DNA from 3 places in the Vibrio sp. 2033 genome. Region 1 is predicted to be linked to each of the others. Evidence: predicted binding sites of a transcription regulator. Region 1 holds the regulator's gene; each other region holds the start of a gene.
What was found. The regulator MetJ, encoded in region 1, represses methionine synthesis genes. The targets are predictions, from matches to a motif close to TTAGACNTNTANANGTCTAA.
Positions count from the first base shown of each region.

Region 2: a site for MetJ is predicted at 8,818-8,837, ahead of metE (5-methyltetrahydropteroyltriglutamate--homocysteine S-methyltransferase). Genes of this name have one in related genera too.
Region 3: a site for MetJ is predicted at 6,532-6,551, ahead of metK (methionine adenosyltransferase). Genes of this name have one in related genera too.

Region 1 is NZ_JAWOVC010000024.1:600-11,733, forward strand. It holds gene R7P74_RS21420 ((2Fe-2S)-binding protein) at 1-53, shown strand, start outside; gene bfr (bacterioferritin) at 147-623, shown strand; gene R7P74_RS21430 (malic enzyme-like NAD(P)-binding protein) at 830-2,107, shown strand; gene metJ (met regulon transcriptional regulator MetJ) at 2,220-2,540, opposite strand; gene R7P74_RS21440 (O-succinylhomoserine (thiol)-lyase) at 2,766-3,926, shown strand; gene R7P74_RS21445 (bifunctional aspartate kinase/homoserine dehydrogenase II) at 3,942-6,350, shown strand; gene metF (methylenetetrahydrofolate reductase) at 6,613-7,515, shown strand; gene R7P74_RS21455 (PadR family transcriptional regulator) at 7,586-8,125, opposite strand; gene ppc (phosphoenolpyruvate carboxylase) at 8,551-11,134, opposite strand, start outside.
Region 2 is NZ_JAWOVC010000016.1:110,878-122,011, forward strand. It holds gene R7P74_RS18730 (acyl-homoserine-lactone synthase) at 1-1,140, shown strand, start outside; gene luxN (quorum-sensing autoinducer 1 sensor kinase/phosphatase LuxN) at 1,133-3,673, shown strand; gene R7P74_RS18740 (hypothetical protein) at 3,785-4,027, shown strand; gene R7P74_RS18745 (septation protein A) at 4,226-4,789, shown strand; gene yciA (acyl-CoA thioester hydrolase YciA) at 5,015-5,410, shown strand; gene R7P74_RS18755 (YciI family protein) at 5,526-5,822, shown strand; gene R7P74_RS18760 (GspS/AspS pilotin family protein) at 5,826-6,218, shown strand; gene metE (5-methyltetrahydropteroyltriglutamate--homocysteine S-methyltransferase) at 6,352-8,634, opposite strand; gene metR (HTH-type transcriptional regulator MetR) at 8,916-9,827, shown strand; gene R7P74_RS18775 (DUF4250 domain-containing protein) at 9,849-10,049, opposite strand; gene R7P74_RS18780 (hypothetical protein) at 10,202-10,912, opposite strand; gene R7P74_RS18785 (sensor domain-containing phosphodiesterase) at 10,999-11,134, opposite strand, start outside.
Region 3 is NZ_JAWOVC010000019.1:9,635-20,768, reverse strand. It holds gene epd (erythrose-4-phosphate dehydrogenase) at 64-1,101, opposite strand; gene R7P74_RS19950 (ligand-gated channel protein) at 1,237-3,195, opposite strand; gene R7P74_RS19945 (LysR family transcriptional regulator) at 3,336-4,229, shown strand; gene tkt (transketolase) at 4,321-6,315, opposite strand; gene metK (methionine adenosyltransferase) at 6,631-7,785, shown strand; gene R7P74_RS19930 (DUF2189 domain-containing protein) at 8,188-8,985, shown strand; gene R7P74_RS19925 (SprT family zinc-dependent metalloprotease) at 9,054-9,551, shown strand; gene endA (deoxyribonuclease I) at 9,702-10,397, shown strand; gene rsmE (16S rRNA (uracil(1498)-N(3))-methyltransferase) at 10,511-11,134, shown strand, end outside.

The DNA of each region.
Region 1 (11,134 bases):
CCAAGGAAATTTTAGCGGAAACTAGTTACACGGAATTTAAACAAGCCAGCTAATTGCTGTAAGTATGCAGTAATTATTTGCCTTACATTTTGACACCTTCTCATTTGCTTCTACATTTAAATGAAGCCAAAGAGGAGGGTTTTGTCATGAAAGGCGATCCAATCATCATTCAACATCTCAATAAAGTGCTCGGTAACGAGCTCGTCGCTATTAATCAGTATTTTCTTCATGCCCGAATGTATAAAGACTGGGGCTTAAAGCACCTAGCAGACAAGGAATATCACGAATCTATCGATGAGATGAAACATGCCGATCATCTAATTGAGCGTATTTTGTTCCTTGAAGGCTTACCGAACCTACAAGATTTAGGTAAGTTGATGATTGGTGAAGATACCAAGGAAATGCTCGAGTGTGACTTAAAGCTTGAAATGGCGGCTATTCCAGATTTAAAAGATGCGATTGCCTACGCTGAAGACATTCGAGATTATGTGTCTCGAGATCTCTTCCAAGATATTCTTGAAGATGAAGAAGAACATGTTGATTGGCTAGAGACGCAACTTGGCTTGATTGAAATGTCTGGTATTGAGAATTATCTCCAAGCGCAATACGTGGACGAAGAGTAACGATACTTTCTGAGTTTGCATACTCCAATAATAGTAATAAGAAAGAGCACCTGACTCGAAAATCAGGTGCTTAACCCCGTTATCTGGTCTAATCTCTTTTATTATCGGCTTTTTAAGGATATTGCTCGCAATCTTGCCTATGAAGTTTGATTTCTATCCGATAGAATTTATGCCCCCTTACCTAAAAATAAAAAAGAGAAACGTCCATGTCTGAAGACAACCACCAAGCAGCCACTCCAGAAGAAGAACATCGCCAAAAAGCATTGGATTACCATGCTTATCCAACTCCAGGAAAGATTGCTGTCGAACTGACAAAGCCTGCGGAAACGGCAGGTGATCTTGCCCTTGCATATAGCCCTGGTGTTGCAGAGCCAGTGCGTGAAATCGCACAAAACCCGGATAACGTGTACAAGTACACTGCAAAAGGGAACATGGTTGCTGTTATTTCTAACGGTACCGCTATTCTAGGTCTAGGTAACCTAGGTCCACTTGCATCTAAGCCAGTGATGGAAGGTAAAGCGTTACTGTTTAAGCGTTTTGCAGGTCTTGACTCTATTGATATTGAAGTTAAGCACCGCACGATCGATGAATTTGTTGATACTGTTGCGAGCATTGCAGACACTTTTGGCGGTATTAACCTTGAAGATATTAAAGCACCAGACTGTTTTGAGATTGAAAAACGTTTGATTGAGCGTTGTGATGTACCAGTATTCCACGATGATCAACATGGTACTGCTATTGTAACGGCAGCGGGTATGCTGAATGCAATCGAACTTCAAGGTAAGAAACTTGAAGATTCAACAATTGTTTGTCTTGGCGCTGGCGCTGCCGCTGTAGCGTGTATGGAGCTTCTGATCAAATGCGGCGCAATGCGCGAAAAAATCTACATGCTAGATCGCAAAGGTGTGATTCACACTCGTCGTGATGATCTTAATGAATATAAGCAGCTATTTGCGAACAATACAGATAAGCGCACACTAGAAGACGTGATTGAAGGTGCAGATCTGTTCCTAGGTGTATCTGGTCCAAACCTATTGCCAGCGGAAGCGTTGAAGTTGATGGCAGATAAGCCAATCGTATTCGCATGTTCTAACCCGGATCCTGAAATCAAGCCGGAACTTGCTCACGCAGTTCGTGATGACTTGATCATGGGTACTGGCCGTAGTGATTATCCTAACCAAGTTAACAACGTATTGTGTTTCCCATTCATTTTCCGCGGTGCTCTTGATGTGCGTGCAAGTGAAATCAATGATGAAATGAAACTTGCAGCCGTTGAGGCGATTCGTGAGCTAGCAAAAGAGCCTGTACCTGAAGCCGTATTGAAGGCTGCAGGTGTTGATAAGCTAGAGTTTGGTGCGGACTATATTATTCCAAAACCAATGGATTCACGTTTGCTACCACGTGTTGCAAAAGCGGTTGCTCAGGCGGCGGTTAATTCAGGTGTAGCTCGTATCGAGATGCCTGAAAACTACATGGCAGAGTAATATATCTTTCAGATGTGATACACAAAAATGGGACGCTATTGCGTCCCATTTTTTATGTCATTCATTTGGCTCGAGGCAAGAGTTATTACCTGAAACCTCTTATCAGGCTTTTTTATTCTTCGTCGAATGACTCAAATTCGATGCCCATTTCCGTCATCAGCGCTTTTACTTCTGTTGGAATATCATCAGGACGGTCTTTACGAAGGTCTTCATCTGTCGGAAGTGGCTGACCTGTGTACGCGTGCAAAAATGCCTCGCATAGCAATTCGCTATTGGTTGCATGGCGTAAGTTATTGATCTGACGGCGAGTACGCTCATCAGTTAGCACCTTTAAAACTTTTAGCGGGATAGAGACGGTAATTTTTTTTACTTGTTCGCTTTTTTTGCCGTGCTCTGCATATGGGCTAATGTATTCGCCATTCCAGTCAGCCATTGCACACCTTCATTTATGTAATCGGTTAAAAATAATTTAGGTGCTGATTTTAGCTGCATTTACCGCCATAAGCAAAGACATATAGACGTCTAGAAGTGTTGACGTCTCATTTTTTGACGAGTAAAGTGAACATAACAGCAAAGGAAGCGTGTTGATCACTTTATGTTACTCATTAGATATAGCGCATTCCTATTTAGAAGTCATTACCCGTGAAAGGATACACCCATGAGCACTCGCAAACCTGCGACCATTGCAGTACGCACTGGTATTGAATCAGACAGCCAATATCATGCTGTCGTTCCACCTATTTATCTTTCCACTAACTATGGTTTTCCTGCTTTTGGTGAAGTGCCCAAGTATGATTACACACGATCTGGTAATCCAAATCGCGGACTGTTGGAAAGTGCGCTATCTGAACTCGAGTCTGGAAAAGGAGCGGTTGTTACTAACTGCGGTACGTCGGCATTAAATTTATGGGTTTCCGCTTTTCTCGGCCCAGATGATCTCATTATTGCTCCTCACGATTGTTATGGTGGTACCTATCGTCTTTTTAATACCCGAGCTAACAAAGGCGATTTTAAGGTTCAGTTTGTCGATCAATCAGACGAACAGGCTTTAGATGCTGCATTGGCACAAAAACCAAAACTCATTTTGCTAGAAACTCCGTCAAATCCTCTGGTTCGCGTAGTGGATATTGCAGCTACTTGTGAAAAAGCGAAACAAGTCGGCGCGTTAGTTGCGGTGGACAATACCTTTTTGACACCCGTGTACCAAAAACCTTTAGAGCTAGGTGCGGATTTTGTTATCCACTCCACAACAAAATACATCAACGGTCATTCGGACGTAATTGGTGGGGTAATCATCACCAACACAGAAGCGCATGCAGAAGAGCTTGCATGGTGGGGCAATTGTATTGGTGCAACGGGCACACCATTCGATAGTTACATGACACTGCGAGGTATTCGTACGCTTGGTGCTCGTATGAGAGTACATGAAGAGAGCTCACAGCAGGTACTGGCTTACCTACAGAAACAAGCGTTAGTTAAAACTATCTATCATCCAAGCCTGCCGGAACATCCAGGTCATGACATCGCTAAAAAGCAGCAAACGGGCTTTGGCTCTATGTTGAGTTTTGAGTTTTCTGGTTCGTTTGAACAGTTAAAGGTGTTTGTGAAAGAGCTCCAACTGTTTTCATTAGCAGAGTCATTAGGTGGTGTAGAAAGTTTGATTTGCCACCCAGCATCCATGACGCACCGTGCAATGGGTGAGGAGGCGCTGGCGGAGGCTGGGGTCTCTCATCAACTATTGCGTTTGTCTGTCGGTTTGGAAGATGCACAAGACCTCATCACAGATTTAGAACAAGCGTTCGCTAAAGCTACCCAGTAATAGGAGACGATAACAATGACTGTACAACGTCAGCTGCATAAGTTTGGTGGCAGTAGCTTAGCAAACCCAGAATGCTACTTACGCGTTGTGGGTATTCTCAAGGAGTATTCGACAGAAAATGATCTTGTGGTCGTCTCTGCTGCAGGAAAAACCACTAATCGCTTGATTGAGTTTTTGGAAGGGTTAAATAAAGATGGCCGAATTGCGCATGAAGCGCTTCAAAGCTTGAGACAGTTCCAAACTGAGCTAATAGAAAGCTTGTTGGAGAGTGAAGCAAAAGAAGAGCTGTTAGCTTTATTACATGATGAGTTCAGTACTCTCTCGGAGCTGACTGCACCACTCACTAATGCGCAAAAAGCTGCGGTACTGGGACACGGAGAAGTATGGTCTGCTCGCCTATTGGCCGCGTTATTATCTCAACGTTCTATCCCTGCGGTTGCACAAGATGCACGAGCGTTTTTACGTGCAGAAGCGGGAACTCAACCAGAGGTTGATCGCGCTCGTTCATACCCTTTAATTAAAGAGATCCTCGCGCAGCATAACCATAAACGTGTGGTAATTACTGGCTTTATGGCTCAGAACGAGGCAGGAGAAACCATTCTACTTGGTCGTAACGGCTCTGACTATTCTGCAACGGTCATAGGCGCGCTTGCTGAAGTCAATACTGTCACGATTTGGAGTGATGTTGCTGGTGTTTATAGTGCCGATCCACGTTTGGTGTCTGACGCTTGTTTATTACCGTTACTTCGATTGGATGAAGCCAGTGAACTTGCTCGCTTAGCTGCCCCAGTGCTACACAGTCGTACGCTTCAGCCTGTGGCGCAAAGTACCATGGACCTTAATCTCAAGTGTAGCTATCTGCCAGAGTCGGGTTCTACTCGTATTGAGCGTGTATTGGCATCTGGTCGTGGCGCTAAAATTATTACTTCACTGGATGATGTTTTATTGGTGCAGTTGTCTTTCATGCATGGGCACGACTTCGAAAAAACACAGAGTGATGTATTACAAGCGTTGCAGCGCGCGCAATTAGAGCCACTGGCATTTGAAGCTCAATCCGATCAGCACACGCTACGCTTGGCTTACACCGCAGAAATCGCCGGTGGTGCATTGAAACACTTGCAAGAGCTTGCGGTAGAGGCTGAAATTAAGCTAAAAGAAGGTTACTCGCTCTTAGCTGCGGTAGGTGCAGGCGTTACGAAAAACGCCAATCATTGCTTTGGCTTTTATCAGAAGCTAAAGCACTCTCCGGTAGAATTTATCTCTGAAACAGACTCAGGGCTGAGCCTAGTCGCTGTTTTGCGCCGTACTGATACTGAGGCGTTGGTTCAAACGATTCATAGCCAGTTGTTCCAAGCGCAAAAACGCGTGGCAGTGGCTTTATGTGGCAAGGGTAATATTGGTTCTAGTTGGTTAAATTTATTTGCGACGCAAAAAAGTGAGCTCGAAAAACGTCATGGTATGAGCTTTGATCTTGTCGCGGTTGTGGATAGCCAAACCTATTGGTTCGATGAGCAAGGTATTGAGGCGGCGAGTGTTGCTGAACGATTTGATGATGAAAGCATAGCAAACAATGGGGATTGGCTGGCACGTTTGGGAGCGCTTAAAAGCTACGATGAAGCCGTCGTGCTTGATGTTACCGCGAGTAAAGAGTTGGCTCAGCGCTACGTAGAAATCGCACAGCAAGGCATTCATTTGATTTCCGCTAACAAAGTTGCCGGTTCCGCAGATAGCCAGTACTACCATCAGGTTCAAGATGCATTCGCTAAAATTGGTCGTCATTGGCTATACAACGCAACGGTTGGTGCTGGGTTACCGATAAACCATACCGTGCGAGATCTTCGTGAAAGTGGGGATGAAATCGTCGCTCTATCGGGTATTTTCTCGGGGACGCTATCATGGCTGTTCCAACAGTTTGATGGTTCTGTGCCATTTAATGATTTAGTCGATCTTGCTTGGCAGCAAGGTTTAACCGAACCTGATCCTCGTTCTGATTTAGATGGCTCCGATGTAATGCGCAAGTTAGTCATCTTGGCTCGAGAGTCGGGCCTAGATATAGAACCAGACAGCGTTAAAGTTGAGTCTTTGGTGCCAGAAGAATTAAGAGAACTGAGCTTAGATGATTTCTTCGATAATGGAGCGTTGTTGAGTGAAATACTTCAAGAGCGTCTGACAAAAGCACAGAGAAACGATCAAGTGCTTCGCTATGTGGCGCGTTTAGAAAAAAATGGTAAAGCAACGGTGGGAGTCGAAGCGTTATCTCGTGAGCACGCGCTCGCCAACTTATTGCCATGCGATAACATTTTTGCCATAGAGAGCAAGTGGTACAAAGATAACCCTCTGGTCATTCGAGGACCAGGCGCAGGCAGAGAAGTGACAGCCGGCGCTATTCAATCCGACCTCAACCGATTGGCTGGTTTATTTTAAAGTTGCGATTGACCTAAAAACCCTGGAATTAATCCAGGGTTTTTTATTCCCCTATCAGTGCCATACTGAAGTCATAACCCGTGCAAAATGGTGAGATGATGCTCAAGTAGAAACTTGAACTATCTTCATTATTAACTTGAGAAAAATTCATAATTACAAGGTTGACATTAAATCGTATTCAATACATTCTGTAGACATATAGACGTCTAAACGTCGATTTTAAGGATTTGTTTTCGTGGCGGAGTGCCGCAGGGAGAGTAAGATGGGATATACGCACGCAGGCCATATCGACGCCTTGAACCAGAATATTGCTGAGTTATCAGATAACATCAATGTATCGTTTGAGTTTTTTCCGCCAAGCAGCGCTAAGATGGAAGAAACACTTTGGAATTCAGTGCACCGTCTTAAAACGCTTCAACCTAAATTTGTTTCTGTGACTTACGGTGCGAACTCCGGCGAGCGTGACAGAACACACTCCATCATTAAAGAAATTAAAGCAACAACCGGATTGGTTGCCGCTCCCCATCTCACTTGTATTGATGCGACTCGTGAAGAGTTGATTAATATTGCCGATGATTATTGGAACAATGGTATTGAAAATATCGTCGCTCTGCGTGGTGATATTCCTCCTGGTGGCGGTGCGCCTGATATGTATGCCTCGGATTTGGTTGAGCTGCTGAAATCACGCCACGATTTCGATATCTCCGTTGCTGCATTCCCTGAGGTTCACCCTGAAGCTAAAAGCGCTCAGTCTGACTTATTGAACCTAAAACGTAAGGTAGATGCAGGTGCAAACCGTGCTATTACTCAGTTCTTTTTTGACGTTGAGTCTTACCTGCGATTCCGTGACCGTTGTGTCGCAGCAGGAATTGACGTAGAAATTGTGCCAGGAATTTTGCCTGTATCGAACTTTAAGCAAGCGTCTCGCTTTGCGGCACAGAACAATGTGAAAGTACCAGGATGGATGAGTAAACAATTCGATGGCTTGGATGATGATCCGGTGACTCGCCAGCTTGTAGGAGCTAGCCAAGCTATTGATATGGTGCGTGTACTGAGTCGTGAAGGGGTTAAGGACTTTCACTTCTACACACTAAACCGTGCAGAGATGACTTACGCGTTATGCCATACGTTGGGTGTTCGTCCTCGCGCAGTAGTCGGTGCGTAAATCTGGTTTCAAAAAGATAAAAGGCTTGCCAAGTGGCAAGCCTTTTTCGTTTTATCAAAGCAAAAGGAGTTTAACCAATCACTTCAAGTTCAGTTAGAACTTCTTCTGCCCAAGTGATCCAAGTTTCACGTAACAGAAGGTTACGGCGAAGCGTTAGACGTTCTAGGCGAGCTTGTTTATCTAAAGTTGACGGCGTTGCGTAGTAAGCCGCTTCAATTTCTTTGTAGTGAGAAACCAGTTTGCGAGACTCTTCAACTAGCTCGGCGAGTTGGTCACGGAATGGAGCTGCAGGTTGAACGGCACATGCCATCAATTTCGCTGAAAACTCATCACGAACTGTTGGGTGTGCAGTTGGTTGATCAAACCACTCTCCTAAAGCGCTGCGACCAGCGTCTGTAATGGAGTAAACCTTGCGGTCTGGTTTGCCTTCTTGGGGTTCTAATACGCAAGTAACCAGTTCTTTCTCAGCCATTTTGTTGAGTTCACGGTACACCTGTTGGTGGCTTGCTTTCCAGAAGTAACCGATGCTAGCAGAGAATTCTTTAGTGATATCGTAACCGGTTGCGTCGCGAGTGCTAAGAACAGTTAAGATTACGTGTGGTAATGACATGTCTTCAATCCAAATGGTCAATAAACTTGTAAACAAGCTACTTATACTTTCAGCTGCGCTCTTACTGGCACTTGAGTTTTTTAATGTATAAGTAGCACCAACAATGTTGGTCCTGTCACCTTAAAGCCGTTTATCACCTAGAGAGATGGGGAGTCCCATCAAGGCTGGAGCAGGTATGATTGGATTTATGAGCTCTCAGCAGGCAAGTAGTATATAAATAATAAGCATGAAGTGGAATAGTAGGACAAAATTACCCTAAAAAACTAACATAATAATCAATAGTGTTAACTTGTGGTTTTTTATTCTTTTGTTTTGGTATTTTTTGGGTCTATTATGGTTTATTTGACTGCTTTTGTTTTGGTGCGATTATCCTGTGATAATAAAAAGCTGAGCATATGCCCAGCTTTTTATTAAAAATGAAACGATTAGCCTGTGTTGCGCATACCAGCAGCAATACCAGCAATCGTCACCATCAACGCTTCTTCCAAGTTTGCAGAGGCTTCTTCGGTTTGACGCGTGCGGTATAGCAGCTCTGCTTGTAGCATATTCAATGGCTCAACGTAGATATTGCGTAAGCGAATCGACTCGAGTCCCCAAGGGTCATGCTGCATCAAGTTTTCATTGTTCTCTACATTCAGTACCGCTTTGATGTCTTCTTGAAGCTGAGCACGAAGTTTTTCACCGAGTGGACGGAGCGACTCATCCACCAATCGCTCATCGTAGTAGCGAGAGATATCAATATTACACTTCGAGTACACCATTTCCAGCATGCCGAGACGAGTTGAGAAAAATGGCCATTCGCGGCACATCTCTTCGAGCAATGCTTGGTGGCCTTTATCGATCGAGTATTGAATCGCTTCACCTGCGCCTAGCCATGCAGGAAGTACCAAACGGTTTTGACTCCATGAGAAGATCCACGGGATTGCACGTAAGCTTTCTACTCCGCCCTTAGGGTTGCGTTTTGCAGGACGAGAACCAAGTGGCAACTTGCCGAGTTCGAGTTCTGGTGTTGCTTGGCGGAAGTAAGGCACGAAATCTGGCTCGCCACGAACCACATTTCGGTAAGACTCACAGCTTACTTCTGATAGCACTTCCATCAAGTCGCGCCATTCTTGTTTTGGCTCTGGTGGCGGTAACAAGTTGGCCTCCAGAATCGCACTTGCGTATAGGTTAAAGCTGTTTACTGCGACATCTGGGAGCCCCAGTTTAAAGCGGATCATCTCGCCTTGTTCTGTTACACGTAAACCGCCTTTCAAGCTTTTTGGTGGTTGCGACAAAAGCGCAGCATGCGCAGGTGCACCACCGCGACCGACTGTGCCCCCACGACCATGGAATAGAGTTAGCTCAACGCCTTCTTCCTCAGCCACTTTAACTAACGATTCCATCGCATGATACTGAGCCCAGCCAGCAGACATAACACCTGCATCTTTCGCTGAGTCAGAGTAACCAATCATGACCATCTGGTGGTTTTGGATAAAACCACGGTAAAGGTCAATCCCCATAAGCTGCTTGATGACCGATTCTGCGTTGTTCAAATCGTCTAGCGTTTCGAACAGAGGACACACATCCATGCGGTAAGGGCAACCCGCTTCTTGTAGCAGTAGATGAACGGCTAGTACGTCAGAGGCGGTACGTGCCATTGAAATAACGTAAGCGCCAAACGCTTCACGCGGTTGTGCTGCAACAATCTTGCAGGTATCCAAAACCTCTTTGACGGGTTCAGACGGTTCCCAATCACGAGGGAGAAGCGGACGTTTAGATGCAAGCTCGTTAGTTAGAAAAGCAATCTTATCTTGCTCACTCCATTGTTCGTAATCACCAATACCTAAGTAGCGAGTTAGTTCAGACAAGACGTCTGAGTGACGCGTGCTCTCTTGGCGGATATCAAGACGTACAAGATGGATACCAAATGCTTTTACGCGGCGTAGTGTATCCAGTAGTGAGCCGTTGGCTATTACACCCATGCCACATTCGTTTAGTGACTGGTAGCAGGCATACAGCGGTTCCCAAAGTTGCTCGACTTTTTGCAGTGGTGCTTTAACAGCCAGCTTTTGACCGTGGATCTTAGCATCGAGAATATCTTTGGTTTCATTGAGCAGAGTGCGTAATTGCTTCAGGATCGCACGGTATGGTTCGTGCTGATCTTCGCCAGCAAGTTCACGGACTTGATCGTTTGAAACTGTCATAGACAGCTCGCTGATCAACTCGTTGATGTCATTGAGATAAAGATCGGCGGCTTTCCAACGAGACAATAGTAAGACTTCACGCGTAACGTTGTGAGTAACAAACGGGTTACCGTCACGGTCACCGCCCATCCAAGAGGAGAAGTGCACTGGGCGAGCATCAATGGGTAAACCTTCTCCAAGGTAAGATTTTAGACGGTCATTCATCTCACGTAGGAAGTCCGGTACTGCTTCCCATAGAGAGTTTTCAACGACCGCAAAGCCCCACTTTGCTTCATCCAACGGAGTAGGGCGTTGTTGTCGAATCACGTCTGAATGCCAGCCTTGGGCAATCAGTTGCTCTAGGCGGCGTTCGGTTTTTCTGCGCTCTTTAGAAGAAAGATCGCTTAGCTCCAACTTTGATAAGCACTCGTTTATCTTGACCAGTTTGTTGATCATCGTGCGGCGCGTAATTTCTGTTGGGTGAGCCGTCAATACCAATTCAATATTCAGATCACGAACCGCTTGGGCAGTGTCCAGTTTGCTCACATCGTTTTGTACCAGTTTAGAAAACAGCGAGTTAATCGCGTCTGGTTCGCAAATGTGCTCTTCACAATGGCGTGAAATCGTGTGGTATTGCTCAGCGATATTGGTGAGGTTTAGAAATTGGTTAAACGCGCGAGTAACGGGCGTTAGCTGCTCATCAGGTAGATGTTTGATTTCTTCGATCAAGCTGTCCCTGTCTGCTTGATTCCCTGCTTGAGCTGATTTGGATAATTTACGAATGGTTTCCACTTTCTCGAAGATTTCTTCGCCATGGGCATCGCGAATGGTGTTACCCAATAAG
Region 2 (11,134 bases), on a different contig from region 1:
CCGATCGAATCAAAGCAGCAGGCCTTGGTTGACTCAGTTATTCTTACCCTAACGAAACAAAAACGAGATGCTCTTTTTCAACAGGTTGCTCTGTATCGAATAAAACTGCTTAAATCTCTCTTTCCTAAACACGCATCAAAAAGTCTTTCTGCACTATTTGAGTTAATGGATTATCGAGATTTAGTGCAACAGTATCCGACAGGTTTCTCCAAAGAGATTCATTTACTTGAACAACTTGCCGCAGATTGTTACCCGCATTGGATGGTTTTCTGGTGTCAATGCGAGATCGAAGCAATCAAGCAAAAATATCCTTCAAACGAAGCTGCGATTCCTACTCCGCTTCCGTTTGACGACCACAGCTATACTAGCGTGTTAATTGAAGATATCGCAGATTGCGATCTTGAGGTAATGCTGCCAAATCATGCAGCGTTAATGCCGATTTCCGAAGCGATCACACTGAGTAATCTTGAGCTTTTCGTCCAAACTGAACAATGGTTTGAAATCTTGCCTCTTTTATCACTCTCGCAAAAAGGGCAGCACTTTGCGCTCTTGCTCAAATCGTCATCTTCACCAATCATGGTCTCCTCCGCTTTAGTGCAAGGCTGGCATCAACGAAATAACTGGCTCAGTTACTCACCACAGTTTAGTAACGAACAATGGCAGTTTTGCTTTCCTAATCATGGGTACAGTGTTCTCAATCAACTGGGTATTTTGGAGTGTCGTGCTCTAACTCATGAGCACACTCTTATTGGGTTTGATGCTCAGTTTCAATCTCATGTAAAGAACACTGAAGCGGTTTGCGAAGTACTGCGTCTTACGGTGGGAGGCAACATTCAACAAAAGCTGTATTTTTTGTATCTGGCGCAAAAAACTATGATGAGCGAGCTCTATAAAGCAGGCTATAAGCTCGGCTTTACCATTATTGAGCAAGTATTTATGTTAAATTTCTATCAATCTATTGATTTAAGTGCCTACTTTCACTCAGGATACCGCGACATTAACGGTGACGGTACCAAGACATACCGCGGTTTCTGGAATTTAGGTATGATGGTTGAAGCATTTCAAGACATACAATTTCGCGACTACAAACATTGCGTACGAACAAAAAGAATGGATAAAAAGGTGAATGAGCATGCTTGATGTTCATTTGCACGGTCTCTTTTACCCAAAAGCAATGGCATTGTACGCGACTGTACTAATAGTATTCGCTTGGTTACTGTATTACTGCTATCGCCTAAAACAGAAGAGTGAATCAATCTTAGGCTCGCATCACGCGCCTTACATCGCTTATTCCAGCTGTATCATTGTTTGGATAAGCAGCAACGCCTATTTCCATACCGATTTATTGCCAGAATTAGGCTCTGTTGGTGGCATTTTTATGGCTAAGTTAGCGAACTTAGCGTCTTTTTTCGCCTTTGCGTTTGCATTCTATTTTTCTTGCCAGTTAACCGCAGATGTTAAAAAAACAGCGGTCAAAGTCTGGCAAAAAGTCGTCTTTGTCGCACTAGCAACGTATTCACTGTACATCAACTTAGTGCCGAATCTTACTGTCGAAAATGTCACCATTAGTGGTCCAAGCCAGTTCGTCATTGAATTTGGCCCACATACCTCATATTTTTTCATTAGTTTGCTAGCTTTCGTGGTACTAACGCTGCTTAACTTGATTGCCATGCGCGCTAACAGCAGCAAGCTCACGCTAGCAAAAAGCAACTATATGATCGCTGGCATTTTGGTATTCATGTTATCTACGGCAGTGATACACCTTGGAATGACGTATTTCCTTGGCGACTTCTCCCTAACTTGGTTACCACCAGCACTTTCAATCAGCGAAATGTTGTTTGTGGGCTATGCCCTACTTACCTCTCGCTTCTACAGCGCTAAATATCTCACGTACTTAACGGTAAGCGCGCTCTTAGTCTGCGCCATTTTTGTTCTGCCGCTAGGGGCGATATTTATTCCTATCTCTGAAGATAACCAATGGCTTGTTGCGGTACCTTTATGCGCGCTTATCGGTATCACTTGGCACTTGCTTTTTAAGCGAGTCAGTCGTTTCGCTTCGTATTTTATTTATGGGAAACGACACACTCCCGTTCAGCAAATCCTTGGGTTAGAGGAAGAGTTTAAACGCTCAATAGATGATGCTATGCGTCAGTTGGCATCGTTACTTAACATACCAAACAACAAGCTACAGCTAGTCACTAGCAATTACACAGAAACGTTTTACGAAGAGTACCTGCCGTCAAGCAAGTCAGTTCTCGTGCTAGATGAGTTGTCTGAAGAAATTGATTATGCCTCCTCTTCTAAAGGGTCGATGAGAAAGCTCTACGAGCGCATGCGCTCAAGCAATACTGCGCTCGTTATGCCTCTCTTCGGTCGTGGAAAGTCTGTTACTCACTTACTAATTTCTTCACATAAAATAGATAATAAGCTGTTTTCTAATGAAGAAATCTCAGCTCTGCAAACGTTATTAGTTCGCATCCAGAGCACCATTGAAGCCGATAGAAAGGTACGCCAAAGCCGTGCGCTGGCTAACTCCATTGCACATGAAATGCGTAACCCTCTCGCTCAAGTACAATTACAATTTGAATCTTTAAAACAGCATATAGAGTCAAACGCCTCACTGGATACGCTAAAAAGAGAAATTGATAAAGGTGAAGCCGCTATACAACGCGGTAGACAACTTATCGATATTATTTTACGAGAAGTTAGCGACAGTTCACCAGAGCATGAGCCTTTAGCTCTCACTTCCATACATAAAGCCATCGACCAAGCAGTAAGCCGTTATGGTTTTGAAAACGATCAAATAATAGAGAGAATTAACCTGCCACAGGCACACGATTTTGTCGCGAAGTTAAATGAGACCCTGTTTAACTTTGTCATTTTCAATTTGATTCGTAACGCTATCTACTATTTTGATTCTTATCCCGACAGTCAAATTGAGATTCGTACCCAGACGGGGGCTTACGAAAACATTCTGATCTTCCGAGATAGTGGGCCAGGTATATGTAGCAGTATCTTACACAAGATATTTGATGACTTTTTCTCGTATCAAAAAAGCGGAGGCAGTGGCTTAGGTTTGGGCTATTGCCAACGTGTTATGCGCTCCTTCGGAGGACGAATAGAGTGCCAGTCTGAATTGAACGAGTTCACAGAATTCTACTTGTATTTCCCAGTCGTACCAAACGCACCAAAACCAGAGACATTAAGAGCACCGGACTTTGATAGCTGGAAAGCAACTGCATCACATTCTGAAAATCATTCAGCTCAACACGTACAAGTATGTAAAGATGCACCAACAGTGCTCATTGTAGATGACAAAGAGGTGCAACGCACCTTGGTACAGATGTATTTAAAAAGATTGGGAGTCAACAGCTTACAAGCAAATAATGGAGCCTCTGCGGTAGAACTATTCCACTCTCACAAGATTGATCTCGTTCTTATGGATGTCCAAATGCCGGTAATGAATGGATTTGACGCCAGCCAACGGATTAAGCAAATCACATCCTCCGTTCCAATCATTGCCTTATCTGGTGAGTCTGGAGCTAGAGAGTTGGAGCTAATTTCGACACTCATGGATGACAGGCTCGAAAAGCCCACCACGTTAAATGCACTTCAAGTCGTCATCCAAAGATGGTTACAGAACGAGAATTTTGCACCTTCCAACACTTTTTAATTTGCAAATATAGAATTGGCACTAGATGTGCATTGTTGGAGTAAATCGAATTATCCAGAAGGTCAAGCAGGCTGCAAATGAGTAGCGTATGAGCTTGATAAGGAGATCGCCATGTTACTTCATCGACATACATACTACGGCTTGATTCATCATGGAATCAAAACACTGTTACTTGATCGCTTAGGCCACTATACAGAAGAAGAGTATCATCAATATCTGACCCTGATGACTGGTAAATCCACTTGCTTCACGATGTCTCTCGAAGAGCTAGAAGCAACGGTCGATAACTTACTGCGGGAAGGCTATTTAGAAGATGTAAAAACGCTTATTTCCCAATATCAACGTGTGGCTTAAGGTTTAAAACTCTCAACTCTATTGCCGCTTCACGCGGCAATTTTTATTCCTTCCATTTGCTGTTTCGACGTGGAAGAAGCTTGCGGTCTATACGATATACTAAGCGTTACTATTCTTACCTTAACTTCCTCAGTATTCACATCTTGTCAGATTCCGTTAGACTGTCTTCAATTCAATAATTAGGTAGATTTTGCCATCATGAAGCAGATCCTAGACTTTATACCACTCATCGTTTTCTTCGCTTTATACAAGCTGTACGACATCTACGTAGCGACAGGTGCACTGATCGTAGCAACAGCCATTCAACTTGTCGTCACCTACGCGCTGTATAAGAAAGTCGAAAAGATGCAGCTAATAACATTTGTTATCGTCACTATCTTCGGCGGCATGACCCTTTTCTTCCACGACGACAATTTTATAAAGTGGAAAGTCACCATCATTTACGCGATTCTGGCGATTGGCTTAGCAGTGAGCCACGCATTGGGAAAATCAGCTATCAAAGGTATGCTAGGCAAGGAAATTACGTTACCTGACGCTGTTTGGGCAAAGATTAACTGGGCTTGGGTTGGCTTCTTCTCATTCTTCGCTGGCCTAAACATTTATATTGCTTACGAATTGCCGTTGGATGTTTGGGTTAACTTCAAAGTATTTGGAATGTTGATCGCGACATTTGCCTACATGATTGCGACTGGCTTTTACATTTATAAACACATGCCAAAAGAACAAAAAAATAACTCATCCGATGTGTCCACTGATGATTAAAAACTCAGTTTTGCTATAATCCGCGACTTCACAGCGACCTTAGGGTCGCTGTTTTGCTCCATGTATCAGTAAACCGCTCAAACAACGTACCGTTTTCAGACCATTCTTGCTGCTGTAAACCAACTTTCTCTGGTCCGGTATCTGCGGTTTTTTAAGGACCTTTGGTTCTAGGTATTTACTATGTTGGCGCTTAGTTTGAGCGCCTTTAAGATTTAGGATGTCACAATGAGTCAAGAAATTAGCTCTCCGAAAGGTCAAATGCTGCTTCGTACCCTTGCAATGCCTGCAGATACAAACGCCAATGGCGATATTTTTGGCGGTTGGATAATGTCTCAGCTCGACTTAGCGGGCGCGATTCTGGCAAAAGAGATCTCTTGTGGTCGCGTTGTCACCGTTTCGGTATCAAGCATTACGTTCAAAAAACCTGTTGGTGTGGGCGATGTCGTATGCTGCTACGGCGAATGCACTAAGATCGGCCGCACATCCATGAGTGTCGATTTGGAAGTATGGGTCAAACCCGTCAAAGCTCACGGTGTTGGCGAACGCTTCATGGTTTGTGATGCGACCTTCAACTACGTAGCCATTGACAGTGAAGGTAAACCACGTCCAGTTCAGAATTAGTCAACCTACAACGCTAACAGTTAGAAAGGATCTCACATTTTCTGTTGTTCACTTGTGAGAGACACAAAAAAGGCGTTAAATTAACACTTTACCCTACCAATTAAGGAACTATGCTATGTGGTATGTCATCTTTTCACAGGACGTTGAGAACTCGTTGGAAAAACGCATGAGCGTTCGCCCACAACACTTGGATCGCTTACAAAAGTTACAAGACGAAGGTCGCCTTCTTACAGCTGGTCCGATGCCTGCGATAGATTCTGACAATCCTGGAGAAGCTGGATTTACGGGCTCAACTGTCATCGCTGAATTCGCCTCGCTAGAGGATGCTAAAGCGTGGGCAGAAGCCGATCCTTATGTAGCGGCTGGTGTTTACGATCATGTAATCGTGAAACCGTTCAAAAAAGTGTTTTAATTTATGAAAAAATTACTGTGTCTTTTCTTGGTATTTGGTGCTCTGGCTGGCTGTTCATCAACCGATGATAATCAGCGCCAACTTGAGCTTATGGCATCAAACCGAGCAGGAGTTTTGTCTGCGGGCCTCCCTTTAGAGTACGGTCCACTGCAAATAATGCGTGTCTCATCCAACAAAAATGTTGTAGAGATGATGATGATTTATAACGATGGCGCACTCGGTGCAAAGCCGTTAAATCAAGTACTGAATACCAGTATCTATACCTACTGCAGCAACCCAGAAGTTCGCAAGCAAATTGATATGGGCTTGATGTATCGTATTAAGGTACGTAATTCTCGCGGTCAGTTGATGGCTGATGAGTTGGTTTCCGCACAAACTTGTACTCAGGTGAAGTAGCTACAGTAATTTTTGTTGCTTTCGGCATGAGACGATGATTCGCTATTATTGGATAATCTGAAAACGAAAGTTAACAATTAAGAATAGAAAAACGGAGACCACAGTCTCCGTTTTTATTTGCTGTAACGATGTGTTACGCCAGCTCAGCACGGAGCTTCTTCGCCGCTGAAACCAGATTTGCCAATGCGGCTTCTGTCTCCTTCCAGTTTCGTGTTTTCAGACCACAATCTGGGTTTACCCACAAACGTTGAGCCGGAATTTTTTCTGCCGCTTTCTTGATTAAACCTTCAATCCATTCTTCCGTAGGAATGTTTGGTGAGTGAATGTCATAAACACCAGGGCCAATTTCGTTCGGGTAATTGAACTCTTCAAATGCTTTCAGCAACTCCATATTCGAGCGAGATGTTTCAATGGTAATGACGTCCGCATCGAGTGCCGCAACCGAATCAATGATTTCATTGAACTCGCTGTAACACATATGAGTGTGAATCTGAGTTTCTGGTTTTGCACTTGCCGCAGAGACCTTAAACGCATTTACGGCCCATTCTAAGTACGCTTTGTGATCGCGTTTTTTTAGTGGTAAACCTTCTCGAATGGCTGGCTCATCAATTTGAATGATATTGATGCCTGCATCTTGCAGGTCAGACACCTCATCACGCAGTGCCAAAGCAAGTTGCTGCGCAATTTCTTGACGTGTGATGTCTTCACGTGGGAACGTCCAACATAAAATCGTTACTGGTCCAGTCAACATGCCTTTCATCTGTTTGCGGGTTAGCGACTGGGCGTACGTCGACCATTCAACCGTGATCGGTTTTTCACGTTCAATGTCAGCAACTACAATGGCAGGTTTCACACAGCGAGAGCCATAACTCTGTACCCAACCAAATTTGGTCGTTTGAAAACCCGCCAAGTTCTCAGCGAAGTATTCCACCATGTCGTTACGCTCTGCTTCACCGTGAACAAGCACATCTAGGTCGAGCGCCTCTTGACGTTTCACTGCGTCAGCAATATGTCCTTTAAGTGCTTGGATATATTCAGACTCAGATAATTGACCTGTACGATAAGCGCTGCGCTGCACCCGGATTTCACCCGTTTGAGGAAAAGAGCCGATTGTCGTTGTTGGCAACAAAGGCAAGCCCAATACTTCAGCTTGATGCGCAGCACGCTCTGCATAAGGTGCGCTGCGCTCGGCAAGTGACGCGGTAATGTTGTTTAAACGCGCTTGTACTTGAGGTTTATTCACATGTGTTGCTGTCTTGCGCGCTTTGATTGGCTGGCTATAGGTATCACAAGCGCGAATCGCATTTTGATCACCATCGAGCGCTCGGCCAAGCAAGGCGACTTCTGCCACTTTTTGTTTTGCAAAGGCAAACCAACTTTTTACTTCTTCGCTCAGTTCTGTTTCCAGTGCTAAATCAACAGGGCTATGTAGCAGAGAACATGAACTGGCAACCCAAAGTTTGTCGCCCAGTTTCTCTTTGACTGGCTGTAGACGCTCGAGTTGGGTACTTAAATCTGAACGCCACACATTACGACCATTCACAACACCAGCAGAAAGCACCCAATCCTCCGGTAACTTGGTAACTACATCGTCAAGCTGCTTAGGGACGGTAGATAAATCGATATGCAAACCATCCACCGGTAACTCTACAATTTTGTCTAGCGTATCGCTTACGGAGTCAAAGTACGTCGTTAGCAGCACTTTTACATCGCTTCGAATCACTTGGTAGGCCAGCTTAAACGAATCAGCCCATTTGCTTTCTAGCTCCAGTGACAAAATTGGCTCATCAATCTGAACCCACTCAACACCTTGACTTGCTAGCTTTGCCAAAATAGCTTGGTAAGCAGTAAGTAAGCGTGGTAGCAGGGTTAAGCGGTCAAACCCTTCTTCGACCTCTTTGCCCAAGTAAAGGTAACTGACTGGGCCAAGCAAAACAGGCTTCACTTGGTGGCCAGCTTGAAGCGCTTCATTGACTTCTTCAAACAGTTGGGGCCAGCTCACTTCAAACGTATCGTCCTTACTGAATTCAGGGACGATGTAATGGTAGTTTGTGTTGAACCATTTGGTCATATCCGATGCCGCAGCGCCCGCACAGCTGCAACCCGCCTGAGATTGACCGCGACCCACTTTAAACAACGTATCCAGGTTAGGGAAACCACCAGCGTGACGCTTTGGCACATGACCCAATAGCAACGTGGTCGTCAGTACATGATCGTACCAAGCGAAGTCGCCAGCTGTGGCAAAACTCAGACCAGCATCCGTTTGTGTTTGCCAGTTTTTGGCGCGTAGATCTGCCCCAACCTTTTTAAGCTCAGCTTGATCAATTTCTCCTCGCCAGTATTTCTCCTGAGCGAATTTTAATTCTCTTTTTTCACCAATGCGTGGATAACCTAGTATGTGAGTCGTTGTCGCCATGTCCCTATTCCTTTCTCAATTTTGTTCAATTTGTTTGGATCAGAGCATCTTTCGGTAAAGAATGAGATGTCTGGATGGCTAAACTATCGCTCTCATCTGATATTAGAACAACGTCCATTTATTCAACTTGTTTATTAAAAAAATTCATCATGAAGCGACATGATTCGCAGATAAAAACAACAAATAGACGTCTAGACGTTTACATATCCATTTTTTGTCGTTAAGTTATTTACACGATTGCTATTCTGTTCATAGCGAGCAACAAAGGATGAAAGGAATTCATGATAGAGCTAAAACATTTGCGGACACTCACTTCGCTTCGAGACACTGGCTCTCTAACGGCGACAGCGACCGCTTTACATCTCACTCAGTCGGCACTGTCTCATCAGATCAAAGATTTGGAGGCGCGAATTGGAGGGCAACTGTTCCTGAGAAAGACTCGTCCGGTGAAGTTCACTTCAGAGGGAGAAATCCTATTGCGTCTTGCAGAAGATATCCTTCCGAAACTCGCAAGAGCAGAAAATGATTTAGCGAGCTTGAAAGAAGACGTCAATGGCCGATTACATATGGCCATTGAATGTCACTCTTGCTTCCAATGGCTAATGCCTGCACTTAGGGAGTACCAACTTGCTTGGCCTAGCGTAACATTGGACTTTTCCTCTGGTTTTGGCTTTGAACCACTCCCAGCTTTATTGGCAGGCGAACTCGATCTTGTTATTACTTCCGATATCCAACCTCGATCTGAAGTCCACTACGAGCCTCTATTCGACTTTGAAATGCGTTTAATTACCGCAACCAACCACCCATTGGCGGAAAAAGAAATTATTGATCCGCAAGATCTCGCAGATCAAACCATGCTCTCTTATCCTGTTCAAAAACAGAGGCTAGACGTCGTAAAACACTTTCTTCAGCCAGCAGGAATAGAACCTGCGAAATGGAAGCAAGCCGACAATACTCTCATGTTAGTTCAGATGGTCTCTGCTGGATTAGGGGTGGCGGCACTACCCAATTGGGCGATTTCTGAATTTTCTCGCCAAGGTCTTATTACCAGTAAACCTTTCGGCCAAGGCTTATGGCGTCGCTTGTTTGCAGCAACGCGTCACTCAGAGAGAGAGAAGCGTTACTTACAAGCTTTTTTCGCAACCGCGAGGCTACAATGTAAAAGCCACCTTGACGGAATCAAGGTGGCTTAAAATATTTGGGTTATGAAAGGCTTAGCGTTGATATGCTTTAAATTGGTTAGTCAATGGATCGTACTGATAACCGAGCATATCAAGCTTGCCGACTACAGACTCTACATCCATCTCATACACTGATACTAACTCGTCAAAACTGTCGCACTCTAAACGTAGCTTTTCGTTGACGATACCTAGCAAAATAGTGCTGTCCAGATTACCTACATTGCTTAAATCCATCGCGACTCTCCTCTTCGACAAGGTATATAAACAAGCGTAGTAGTAATCACGCGAATTTAAAGTGAGTGCGATCTAAAACGTGATCACCTTATACCCAAGCACCAAGAAAGCACTTGGATATAAGCCGTCTAGCTTTGTCTTTAGAATAGAGGTTAAGCCGCGAGAGAGAATAAATCTTGCAGGCTCGTCATCGACGCGAGTGCTAGAAACAAGGCAACGCTCAGTTGCACCTTTTCTGGTTTCTTATGCGTAAAAATATGCCAACACCACACAATAATTGAAGAAATTAGCATAGCTAAAGACAGCAAGATTGGCTGTGTTGCAGCGTTCAGTGCAGCTTCATTTAACTGGTAAGAAGCAAACAACGTTGCGATGACTAATAGCATTCCAGACACAATGCCCGTAACTGGTAAAATACGGTGAAATGCCTGTAATCTGCTGCGAGCTATCGTAAGCAGCAATTGAGAAAATGACGCCCCAAGGAAAAATATCATTAGCGCCATCGCTATCGATGCTGGCCAGCTTGATTGCTCAAATACTTGAATACTCACATACGCAAAGGCCAAACCATTCGCTAAATGCATCGCCCATAGTGGCCCTTTTTCACGCGTTTTCTTGGTTTGAACCTGAGAATAGAAGTAGAAAATAGCAAACACGATCATAAATGCTTCAATGCGAAGTGACGCAACAGCGAGCCACAATACAGCTACTGCTGGCAACATTTTATGAAGACGTCCTCGCTGACCAGGACAAATATCGCCCTTGATTAGAAGCAAAGTCAGTAGCGCTTGTGCGCCAAATAGCATCGGAGGGAAAGTAACCAGCAATTGTTGAATCATGTTGAATGCACGCTCAAAAGTCATTTTGGGGGGCGATAATATCAAATCAACTATCGCCAAACCACCGAAAGTCGGCCCCCAAATGAGCTAAAACGGTAAGACAATTTTATTCACAGAGAAGCAAGATACTTCAACGCGTCTTCCTGCGTTAAAACTCCACGGTACTCTTCTTTGGTATTACACAATACCCAAGGGAAACGAATGCCGGTTTTCACCAACTCTCGAATAACAGAGACAGGTAAATCC
Region 3 (11,134 bases), on a different contig from region 1:
TATGGAGATATTATGGATTTATTTCAAGGCTAGAAATAAAAATTCTCCATCACTTCTTCGTCATTACTGTTCCACTTGCGAAGAAGCTTGCATTGCTAAGGCAGTATCCAGCATCCGGTTAGCAAAGCCCCATTCGTTGTCGCACCAAACGAGCATTTTTACGAGTTGCCCGTTACTCACTCTAGTCTGGCTTCCATCCACAATCGCACTATGGGGGTCGTGGTTAAAGTCGATGGAAACGAGTGGCGATTCAGTATAGTCAACAATGTTACGTAATGTACACTGAGATGCGTTAACAATGGTTTGATTTACGTCATTAACTTTCACATTTGTACTAATTGTGACACTTAAATCCATTGCAGTGACGTTAACCGTTGGAACACGAACAGAAATTGCTTCGAATTTGTTGGAAAATTTCGGGAAGATCCTTTCAATCCCCTTATGCAACTTAGTGTCCACCGGAATAATAGATTGGCTTGCAGCACGGGTACGGCGTAAGTCGTTATGATACGCATCAATTACTTGTTGATCGTTCATGGACGAATGAATTGTGGTAATGGTGCCAGACTCTATGCCGAAGGCTTCGTCTAATACTTTAATGATGGGAACGATACAGTTGGTGGTGCAAGAGCCATTGGAGACAACACGGTGCTCGTCTTTCAGAGTTTCGTGGTTCACGCCATAGATAATCGTATTATCTAGGTCGTTTGCGCCCGGGTGCGAAAACAGTACTTTCTTCGCGCCTGCTTCTATATGCGCTTGCCCATCCGCTTGCGAACCAAATACGCCAGTGCAATCCAAGACGATATCAACTTCTAAATCACGCCAAGGAAGTAATTCGATTTCGGAGAGATGGAGAATGCGAATGGAATCATATTCACCGCTGTCATGATGAACATGCAAATGTTCTTGGTCATGGGAAATTTTTTTACCAAAGCGACCATGACTGGTGTCATATTGCAGTAGGTGTGCCATCGCCTCTGGCTGTGCTAGTTCGTTTACCGCCACAACCTTGATCTGCTGGTGTTTTCCGCTTTCATACACCGCTCGCAGAACATTACGACCTATACGTCCAAATCCATTGATCGCAACCTTTAGCATTTATCCTTCGCCCTACCAAAAATTTCGTGTCACAGATACTACCTGATCAGGCTGACAAACGCACCTGTTGAATCAAAGTAAAGCAGGATTAAAAAAGGTCGAGACTATGCTCGACCTTATTACAACGATAGATAATTAAAATGCGACGTCTAAACCTAACCAGTAGCGACGACCATCTTCAATATATCCGTATTCTTCGTAACTGATTTCCTCGTCCAGCAAGTTATAGATAGCGCCTTTAATACGAGTATTGTCGGTTAACTGGTATGTCACACCGGCGTCCACAAAGGTATAAGCTGGTTCTACAATACTGTTTCTTGATGGGCCAGTAACCGGATCCATTTCTTTACCTCGGTACGTGACTTTCGCCCAGCTCTCTAGATCTGTTGTCGTTTGCCAAGTCACATCCACATTAAACAGATGCTTTGGTAACTGCTGCAGCGGCATGCCTTTGTATTCACCTGTTTTTTGCTCTGAGTCGGTAAATGTGTAGCTCGAGCTGAGGTAAATGGTTTCCGTTAATGGCGATGCTAAGGTCGCTTCAATACCTTGTGTGACCGCTTCGTCCACGTTAATGCGGTACGTTGGATCTGCACCCCATTGGTTTGGTCCATCTGTACAGATGGTATCTGGACAAACAACACGTGTGATCTTGTCTTTGAACTCATTATGGAACGCAGTCAAAGAGACATCTAAAGCAGAGTCACCTTGATACAAGACACTGATTTCTTTGTTTAGCGACGTTTCAGGGTCAAGGTCTGGGTTACCGTAGATATTACCGCCGCCACTGACTTGCGCCCAACCAGGAGTAATTTCACGTAATTGCGGAGAACGGAAACCTGTTGCCACGCCACCTTTCACAGTCCAAGACGGGTCAACTCGCCATACACCATAGACACGCGGACTAAAGTGCGCGCCATAGTTTTCGTCATGATCTAGACGGCCGCCAAGCGTAACGCTAAACGGATCAGCAATTCTCCATTCATCTTCAATGAAAACAGCCCACTGCGTATTCGATGTTTCAGTCTTCGATGACGCTTTGTTGGAGGTGAAATCCTCAAGCTCTGCATGAGTAGCGTCCACACCCGTCGTCAACGTATGGTTTCCAATACCAGTCACCAAGCTCGATTTGAACGTGGTGTTGGTGATCGTCATCTCACGAGATTTGTTCTCGCTCTCTTCTCGCTGTAAGTAAGTATCTGAAATTCCCACCGAATCCCAATCACCGTTGTGGCTTACCGTTACGTAATTACGACGATATTCATTCAGTGAATCTTCACACCCACCACGACACCCTGTGGTCGGCACTGAAAGGCCCACATTGCCACGACGACTTTGTGCCGACGTGCCGCCCTCTAATTGCACCGAGTGGCGATCATTAATCTGGTAAGTCAGTTTTGAAGAGATACTCTGCATATCTTTATCTTCATAACCGTATTCGATGTCATCTTCTTCTCTGGTTGTGTACTGACCATATACTTGGAGAGATAAATTTTCAGCCAACGGACCATTAACGAAAAAGTTCGCGCTCTGCTCTCCACCTGAGCGGCTATTCTCTTGTAGTACCGTGCCCAGTTGAACATTACCCGTCCACTCTAACGCATCTTTTCGTGTGATGACGTTAATCACGCCACCAATCGCATCAGAACCGTAAAGCGTCGACATTGGACCGCGAATAACTTCGATTCGCTCAATCGCTTGAAGAGGAGGTAACCAACCTTGTTCGATACCAGGACCGTCACTATTTGGACGAGTTTCACGCGTGCTTTGACGTTTACCATCGACCAGTATCAAAGTGTATTTAGAACCCATACCACGGATACTAATGTCGGTGGTATCACCACCACCTGTCACGACAACACCTGGCACACTTTTTAGTGCATCAGTCACATCGCGGTAATAACGGGAGTCCAACTCCTCACGTGAAATCACACTAATACTTGCAGGCGCGTCCGCTTGAGATTGCTCGTAGCTTGATGCAGTTACAACCACTGTTTCCATTTTAGAAACTGCATCATTGGCAAAAACATGAGGGACACTGACGAAGGCTAAAATACCAGTTGCGGTAATAACTGGCAGTCTAAGAGTAGACATCTACATCTCCATAATTGATAATGATTATTATTTTCGAAAGTGAATTATTCACAAATAGAATGAGATGCATAGTGAGAGTTATGGAACGGTTCTTTCCATTTATGGAACTCGTACATAACGCAGTAAGGAGTAAAATAAATATGCACGACTTAGCATCAATTAGAGCCTTTGATGCGCTCAATCAGCATAAAAGTTTGACAGCCGCTGCTAAAGCCCTTAATCAGCCAAAATCAACGCTAAGTCGTCGCTTGGCACAATTAGAAGAAGACTTCGGTCAGGCTCTAACCGCCAGACAAGGTAATCGATTAGTTCTGACAAGAGCTGGAGAAATCTTTGCCCACTACAGCCGCCAGATTCTTGAGTTAAGTGAAGAGAGTTATGATGCACTTCAAGGTTTAACGAACCAAGTTTCAGGGCCACTGCATATTGTTTGTCACACTGCCTTAGTTAGAAGCTGGCTCGGCGGCGTACTCAATCGTTTTCTTGCTGATAATCCCGATGTTAGAGTTCAACTTACCAGTGACTTTTCTGAGGCGCATCATGACCCAGATTTGTTCATCTGGCTCGGCGAACGTAAAGAGCTAGACTGGCGAAAAGAAGTGCTGGGGGTATTTCGCTATACGCCTTTTGCCTCTCCAAATTATCTAAAACAACATGGGCCTATACCGCACCCCAAAGAACTTGAAGCACATCCATGGATCGATTTTGGTTCAGTGCAAGAAAATGGATTGATGCTAGCACACCCTCAACACGGTGAGTTCTTTTTAGAACCCTTTGTTAGTCGCTTATACAGCGACAACATAGCAATGCAAATAGACAGTATCGCGAATGGTCATGGTATTGGACTGCTGCCGACTTGGACAGCATGCGGCTATGAGAAACATCACCCAGGGCGAATCGCACCTTGCTTAGAAGGTTGGCTTTCTGAGCCTATTTCCATTAACTGCTATACACCAGCAGGACGACCACCACTGCGCTTATCCGTACTTTTAGACTGCATTCACCAAAGCATTCCACAAGGTTGGAAAACCTGACAAAAATAAAAAGGCCATCATAATGATGGCCTTTCTAACTTTAGCATCTAACAGTTGTCGTTTACGTTCGACTGTTTAGACGGTCCTGCAATTACGCTAGCAATTCTTTTGCTGTGTTCACTACGTTTTCAGTCGTGAAGCCAAACATCTCGAATAGCTGACCAGCAGGTGCAGATTCACCGAATGTTGTCATACCGATGATGCGACCGTCGAAGCCAACGTACTTGTACCAGAAATCAGCAATGCCCGCTTCAATAGCGATACGTGCCGTTACGTCTGATGGCAGTACAGCTTCACGGTAAGCGGCGTCTTGTTTGTCGAATGCATCTGTTGATGGCATTGAAACAACGCGTACTTTCTTGCCTTCTGAAGTTAGTTGCTCAGCGGCTTTCACTGCAAGCTCAACCTCAGAACCTGTTGCGATAAGGATTAGCTCAGGCTTACCTTCGCTATCTTTCAGGATGTAAGCACCTTTCGCGATGTCTGCGACTTGTTCAGCAGTACGCTCTTGTTGCGCTAGGTTTTGACGAGAGAAGATAAGTGCAGTTGGTGCATCTTTACGTTCAATCGCTAGTTTCCATGCAACTGCAGACTCAACTTGGTCACATGGGCGCCATGTGCTCATGTTTGGAGTTACACGTAGAGACGCCATTTGCTCAACAGGTTGGTGAGTTGGGCCATCTTCGCCAAGACCGATCGAATCATGCGTGTAAACTTGGATGTTCTGAATTTTCATCAGCGCAGCCATACGCATTGCGTTACGAGCGTATTCCATGAACATTAGGAATGTTGCGCCGTAAGGAACGAAACCACCGTGCAATGCGATACCGTTGATGATAGCAGTCATACCGAATTCACGTACACCATAGTGGATGTAGTTGCCAGAGAAGTCCTCCGTTTCTAGAGACTTAGAACCAGACCACATGGTCAGGTTAGAAGGCGCTAGGTCAGCAGAACCACCCATAAACTCAGGAAGCATTTGACCAAACGCTTCTAGTGCATTTTGCGATGCTTTACGTGATGCAATGTTCGCTGGGTTTGCTTGGAGATCAGCAATGATTTGGTTCGCTTTTTCTTCCCACTGTGCAGGAAGTTCGCCGTTTAGACGACGTTTAAGCTCTGCCGCTTCAGCAGGGTAAGCTGCAGCGTATGCTTCGAATTTTTCATTCCAAGCTGCTTCTTTCGCGGCGCCCGCTTCTTTTGCATCCCACTCAGCGTAAACATCTGCCGGGATCTCAAATGGGCCGTACTCCCAACCTAGGTATTCGCGAGCCGCTTGGATTTCATCGTGACCTAGTGGTGCACCGTGACAGTCGTGCGAACCAGACTTGTTAGGAGAACCGAAACCGATAATTGTTTTGGTACAGATAAGCGTAGGACGTGGGTCCGCTTTTGCTGCTTCAATTGCTGCGTTGATCGCGTCTGAGTCGTGACCATCGACTGCTGGGATTACATGCCAGCCGTACGCTTCAAAACGCTTAGGTGTATCGTCAGAGAACCAGCCTTCAACGTGACCGTCGATAGAAATGCCGTTGTCATCCCAAAACGCGATCAGTTTGCCTAGACCTAACGTCCCAGCAAGAGAGCATGCTTCATGCGAGATACCTTCCATTAGACAGCCGTCACCCATGAACACATACGTAAAGTGGTCAACGATATCGTGACCTTCTTTGTTGAACTGTGCCGCTAGTGCTTTCTCTGCGATCGCCATACCAACAGCGTTAGTGATGCCTTGACCTAGAGGACCCGTTGTTGTCTCGATACCAGGCGCGTAGCCGTACTCTGGGTGACCTGGGGTTTTTGAGTGCAATTGACGGAAGTTTTTCAGATCGTCAATAGATAGCTCGTAACCGCTTAAGTGCAGTAGAGAGTAAATAAGCATTGACCCATGACCGTTTGACAGCACAAAGCGATCGCGGTCGGCCCACTCTGGGTTTGAAGGGTTATGGTTTAGGTGAGAGCGCCAAAGAACTTCAGCGATATCAGCCATACCCATTGGTGCGCCTGGGTGGCCTGAGTTAGCTTGTTGAACACCATCCATGCTTAGAGCACGAATTGCATTGGCAAGATGTTTACGAGACGACATGTCTGCTCCTGAGTACATTAAGCGAAACGAAAAGTAGGTCATAATTCTCTCAAAGCCCTGTTGGGTGTGCAAACGTTTTCCAGTCCAAAACCTCACAAATATTGCACCTTTCGCGCCAAATCGTTCGAAGTTCTTAAAATTATCAATAAATCAGGCAAACGTTTGGTTATAACAAAAACCAAAAAAGAGCTTGTAATTCGAGCAATCAAATTTAGAATAGACGTCTAGATGTAGATACACCTACAAAAATTAGTATTAATTTGCGCTGGAGAGTTTATCATTCCCCAGTTTTAAACCAGATATAGTGGAGCTAACATGGCTAAGCACCTGTTTACTTCTGAGTCAGTATCAGAAGGTCATCCAGATAAAATTGCAGACCAGATTTCTGATGCGGTTCTTGACGCGATTCTAGAGCAAGATCCAAAGGCTCGTGTTGCATGTGAGACTTACGTTAAAACCGGTATGGTAATGGTGGGTGGTGAAATCACGACTTCAGCATGGGTAGACATCGAAGAGTTAACTCGTGAAACCGTTCGTGAAATCGGCTACGTACATTCAGATATGGGCTTTGACGCAGATTCTTGTGCGGTACTAAACACAATCGGTAAACAGTCGCCAGATATCAACCAAGGTGTTGATAAAGCTGACCCTAAAGAACAAGGTGCAGGCGACCAAGGCATCATGTTTGGTTACGCTTGTAACGAAACTGAAGTACTAATGCCAGCGCCAATTACTTACTCTCACCGTCTTGTTCAAAAGCAAGCAGAAGTTCGTAAAAACGGCACACTACCTTGGTTGCGTCCTGATGCAAAATCTCAGGTAACATTCCAATACGATCAAGGTAACATCGTTGGTATCGACGCGGTTGTTCTTTCAACTCAACACTGTGACTCAATCTCAACTTCAGACCTGCGTGAAGCGGTAATGGAAGAGATCATTAAGCCAGTGCTACCTTCTGAGTGGATCAACAAAGAAACAAACTTCTTCATTAATCCAACCGGTCGCTTCGTAATCGGTGGTCCTATGGGTGACTGTGGTCTAACTGGTCGTAAGATCATCGTAGATACCTACGGCGGCGCAGCTCGTCACGGTGGCGGTGCGTTTTCTGGTAAAGATCCATCAAAAGTTGACCGTAGTGCAGCATACGCAGCACGCTACGTAGCGAAAAACATCGTAGCCGCAGGCATGGCTGACCGTTGTGAGATCCAACTTTCTTACGCAATCGGTGTTGCTGATCCAACGTCTATCATGGTGGAAACGTTCGGTACTGAGAAAGTATCTCACGACATCATCATTGAAGCGGTTCGTCAATTCTTCGACCTACGTCCATACGGTCTACAAGAAATGCTTAACCTTCTTCAACCTATCTACAAGAAGACAGCGGCTTACGGTCACTTCGGTCGTGAAGAATTCCCGTGGGAAGCGACAGACAAAGCTGCACTTCTACGCGATTTCGCTGGCATCAAATAATCAAGCCAAGCAAGAATCAATCAAGCCCTCGCCTATGGCGGGGGCTTTTTATTTTCAGCAACTTTTATCCAGCCATTTCGGCTCATACCGCCCTGCCCCACAAAGCAGTCCTGTTTCTCCCTCATTTTTATACCGAATAAATTTTAAGCAATTATTTGTAAATTATCCCATCTCCGCCAATAGTTAAAATATTGTTAACTCCAATTTAAATAGAGACGTCGGATGCTGGCGACTGTGGAAGCAACACTTAAGTAAAGACATGAGTCAGGCATCTTTATGGCCGATACCAAACTAAGCCAATGCTCAGATGTAAACTTGAAAAAGTCGCTTCAAGTTTGACTGAACAAAAACCGCTGTCAGTTGGTATAAGCGGATAATGTGGGAATAAATCAAGGAGGAGTTATGCCTCGAACTGTTAATCCATCGGACTTCCACAACAAACGAAAGGAAGTGCCAGACAACGAATACGCCAGAACCATACCGTGCAATACGGTCAATCTTTCTGCACCTTTTCATTGGCTCGCATTAGGTCTGCATGACTTCGTGCGAATGCCGCTTATTAGTGCTTTCTATGGCATCTGTTTTATGGCTGCTGCGATAGGCATTGTTTTGCTCGTACAGTGGCAAGGCACACACTTAGTCGTCATGCCCAGTTTGATTGTTTACATGTTAATCGGTCCGTTTCTCGCGCTGGGCTTGTATGATGCCAGTTGGGAGAGAGAGCGCGGACACAAAGCAAGCTTGTTCCATTCAATGAAAGCGATCGGTCGTAACTCAACATCTCAATGGGCGTTCGCCGTGTTACTCGCAGTGTGTATGATATTTTGGATGCGCATTGCCGCTCTACTTCATGCACTCTACCCTTCTGTTCAAGGGGCACCTTTAAGTGAGTTCCTACCCTTCCTTGTCATCGGCTCTTTAGTTGGCTTTGTTTTGGCTTGTGTGGTGTTTAGCATTTCAGCCTTTTCTATTCCTCTCATGATGGAGCGTCGCGTAGACATGATGACCGCTGTATTTACCAGCTTTAATGCAGTGAAATCCAACATTCCAGCAATGATTGTTTGGGCAGCGATCATCTGTGGCGGTATTCTTATCGGCTTTGCGACCTACGGGATCGGAATGTTGTTTACCATGCCAATTCTAGGCTACGGTACATGGCACGCTTACCATGCCACCATCAAGAAAAAACACACACCATAATTAACTGATGCTATGATCTGGCCCTCGCAAATGCGGGGGCTTTTTTATTTGATTTATCGAGGTGAATTGTGGATATAGAACTCAGCTATAAAGCCAAGCAAGTGATGGCGGGCTGTATCGCGATGGCAGAACAAGCTTTCAAACGTTCTTTCCCGATTCCAACAATCACCTTCGACGTCCGTGGGAAAGCGGCAGGAAAGGCCTACCTTCAATTAAATCAAGTACGCCTAAACCCTGTTTTATTTCGCGAAAACACCCAAGCATTCTTAGATGAAGTCATTCCTCATGAAGTAGCACACCTGATTACTTATCAGGTTTACGGGCGAGTTAGGCCTCACGGCAAAGAATGGAAAGGCGTCATGGAAGCCGTATTTAACGTACCAGCCAAAACCACTCACAACTTTGAAGTAAAATCCGTTCAAGGTAAAACCTTTGAGTATCGTTGTGGTTGTATGACCTACCCTCTATCGATTCGCCGTCATAATAAAGTACTGCGCAAAGAGGCGACGTACTCTTGTCAAAAATGCCGCCAACCACTTAACTTCACCGGCATTCAGTTATCGTAGCCCTTACCTCATAGTGTTACTTGCGTTCCCAAAATAAAGATCGAGTTGATCAAAACCTTCCCTTCGCCACTTATTGTTAACTTACTCATCACTAAAGCTATTTTATGCGTGTTATCATGAATAAAGTCATACTTTATAAAGACTTTTATCATGAAATACTTATTCTCTCTGTTGCTTATCGCGCTTTCTAGCACTGCGATTGCCGCGCCACCGAGCTCATTCTCTGCAGCCAAACGTGAGGCGGTCAAAATTTATCAAGACCACCCAACAAGCTTCTACTGTGGCTGTAACATTCAATGGCAAGGCAAGAAAGGCTTACCCGATTTAGCCTCTTGCGGTTACCAAGTCCGTAAACAAGAAAAACGGGCTGCACGAATCGAATGGGAGCACGTTGTTCCTGCGTGGCAATTTGGCCACCAGCGTCAATGCTGGCAAGATGGCGGACGTAAAAACTGTAAGAAAAAAGACAAAACTTTTCGTTTGATGGAAGCAGACTTACACAACCTAACTCCTGCTATTGGTGAAGTAAACGGTGACCGTTCGAACTACAACTTCAGCCAATGGAACGGTATGGATGGCGTGAGTTATGGTCGCTGTGAGATGCAAGTGAACTTTAAGCAGCGTAAAGTCATGCCACCAGACCGTGCGCGTGGCTCAATTGCTCGCACCTATCTATACATGAGCAAAGAGTACGGTTTCAAACTGTCGAAGCAGCAAACGCAATTAATGAGTGCTTGGAACAAAACCTATCCTGTCGATAAATGGGAATGTGAGCGTGACGAGCGCATTGCAAAAGTACAGGGCAATCACAACCCATTTGTTCAAGAAGCCTGCCGCGCACTGTAACCTCCGACCTCGAAGCGTTTCAATTACTGATATTGAAACGCTTCTTGCCCCTTGTTTTTTCGGTGCAAAGCATCCATGTTAGGGTTTAAGTTTATTCTCTTGCTGGAAATCTCATGCGTACCCCTCGAATTTATCATCCAGAAACCATTCATCAACTTGGCTCACTTGCTTTAAGTGACGACGCAGCAGGCCATATCGGTCGTGTTTTGCGCATGAAAGAAGGCCAAGACGTTCTCCTTTTTGACGGCAGTGGCGCAGAGTTCCCAGCGGTTATCAGTGAAGTCAGCAAGAAATCAGTTTTGGTTAACATCACCGAGCGTGTAGAAAGCAGTATTGAATCCCCTTTAGATCTGCACCTTGGTCAAGTCATTTCACGTGGCGATAAGATGGAGTTCACCATCCAAAAGTCTGTTGAACTTGGCGTCAATACCATCACTCCTCTGATTTCTGAACGTTGTGGCGTCAAGCTTGACCAAAAGCGTTTTGAGAAAAAACTCGCGCAATGGCAGAAAATCGCCATCAGTGCCTGTGAGCAATGTGGGCGTAATGTCGTGCCCGAAATTCGTCCAATTATGAGCTTGGAAGAGTGGTGTCAAGAAGAGTACGATGGTTTAAAGCTTAACCTTCACCCTCGTGCTAAATACTCAATCAACACTTTGCCAACCCCGGTTGAAAAAGTGCGCCTACTGATCGGTCCTGAAGGCGGTTTATCGTCTGAAGAGATCGAGATGACTCGA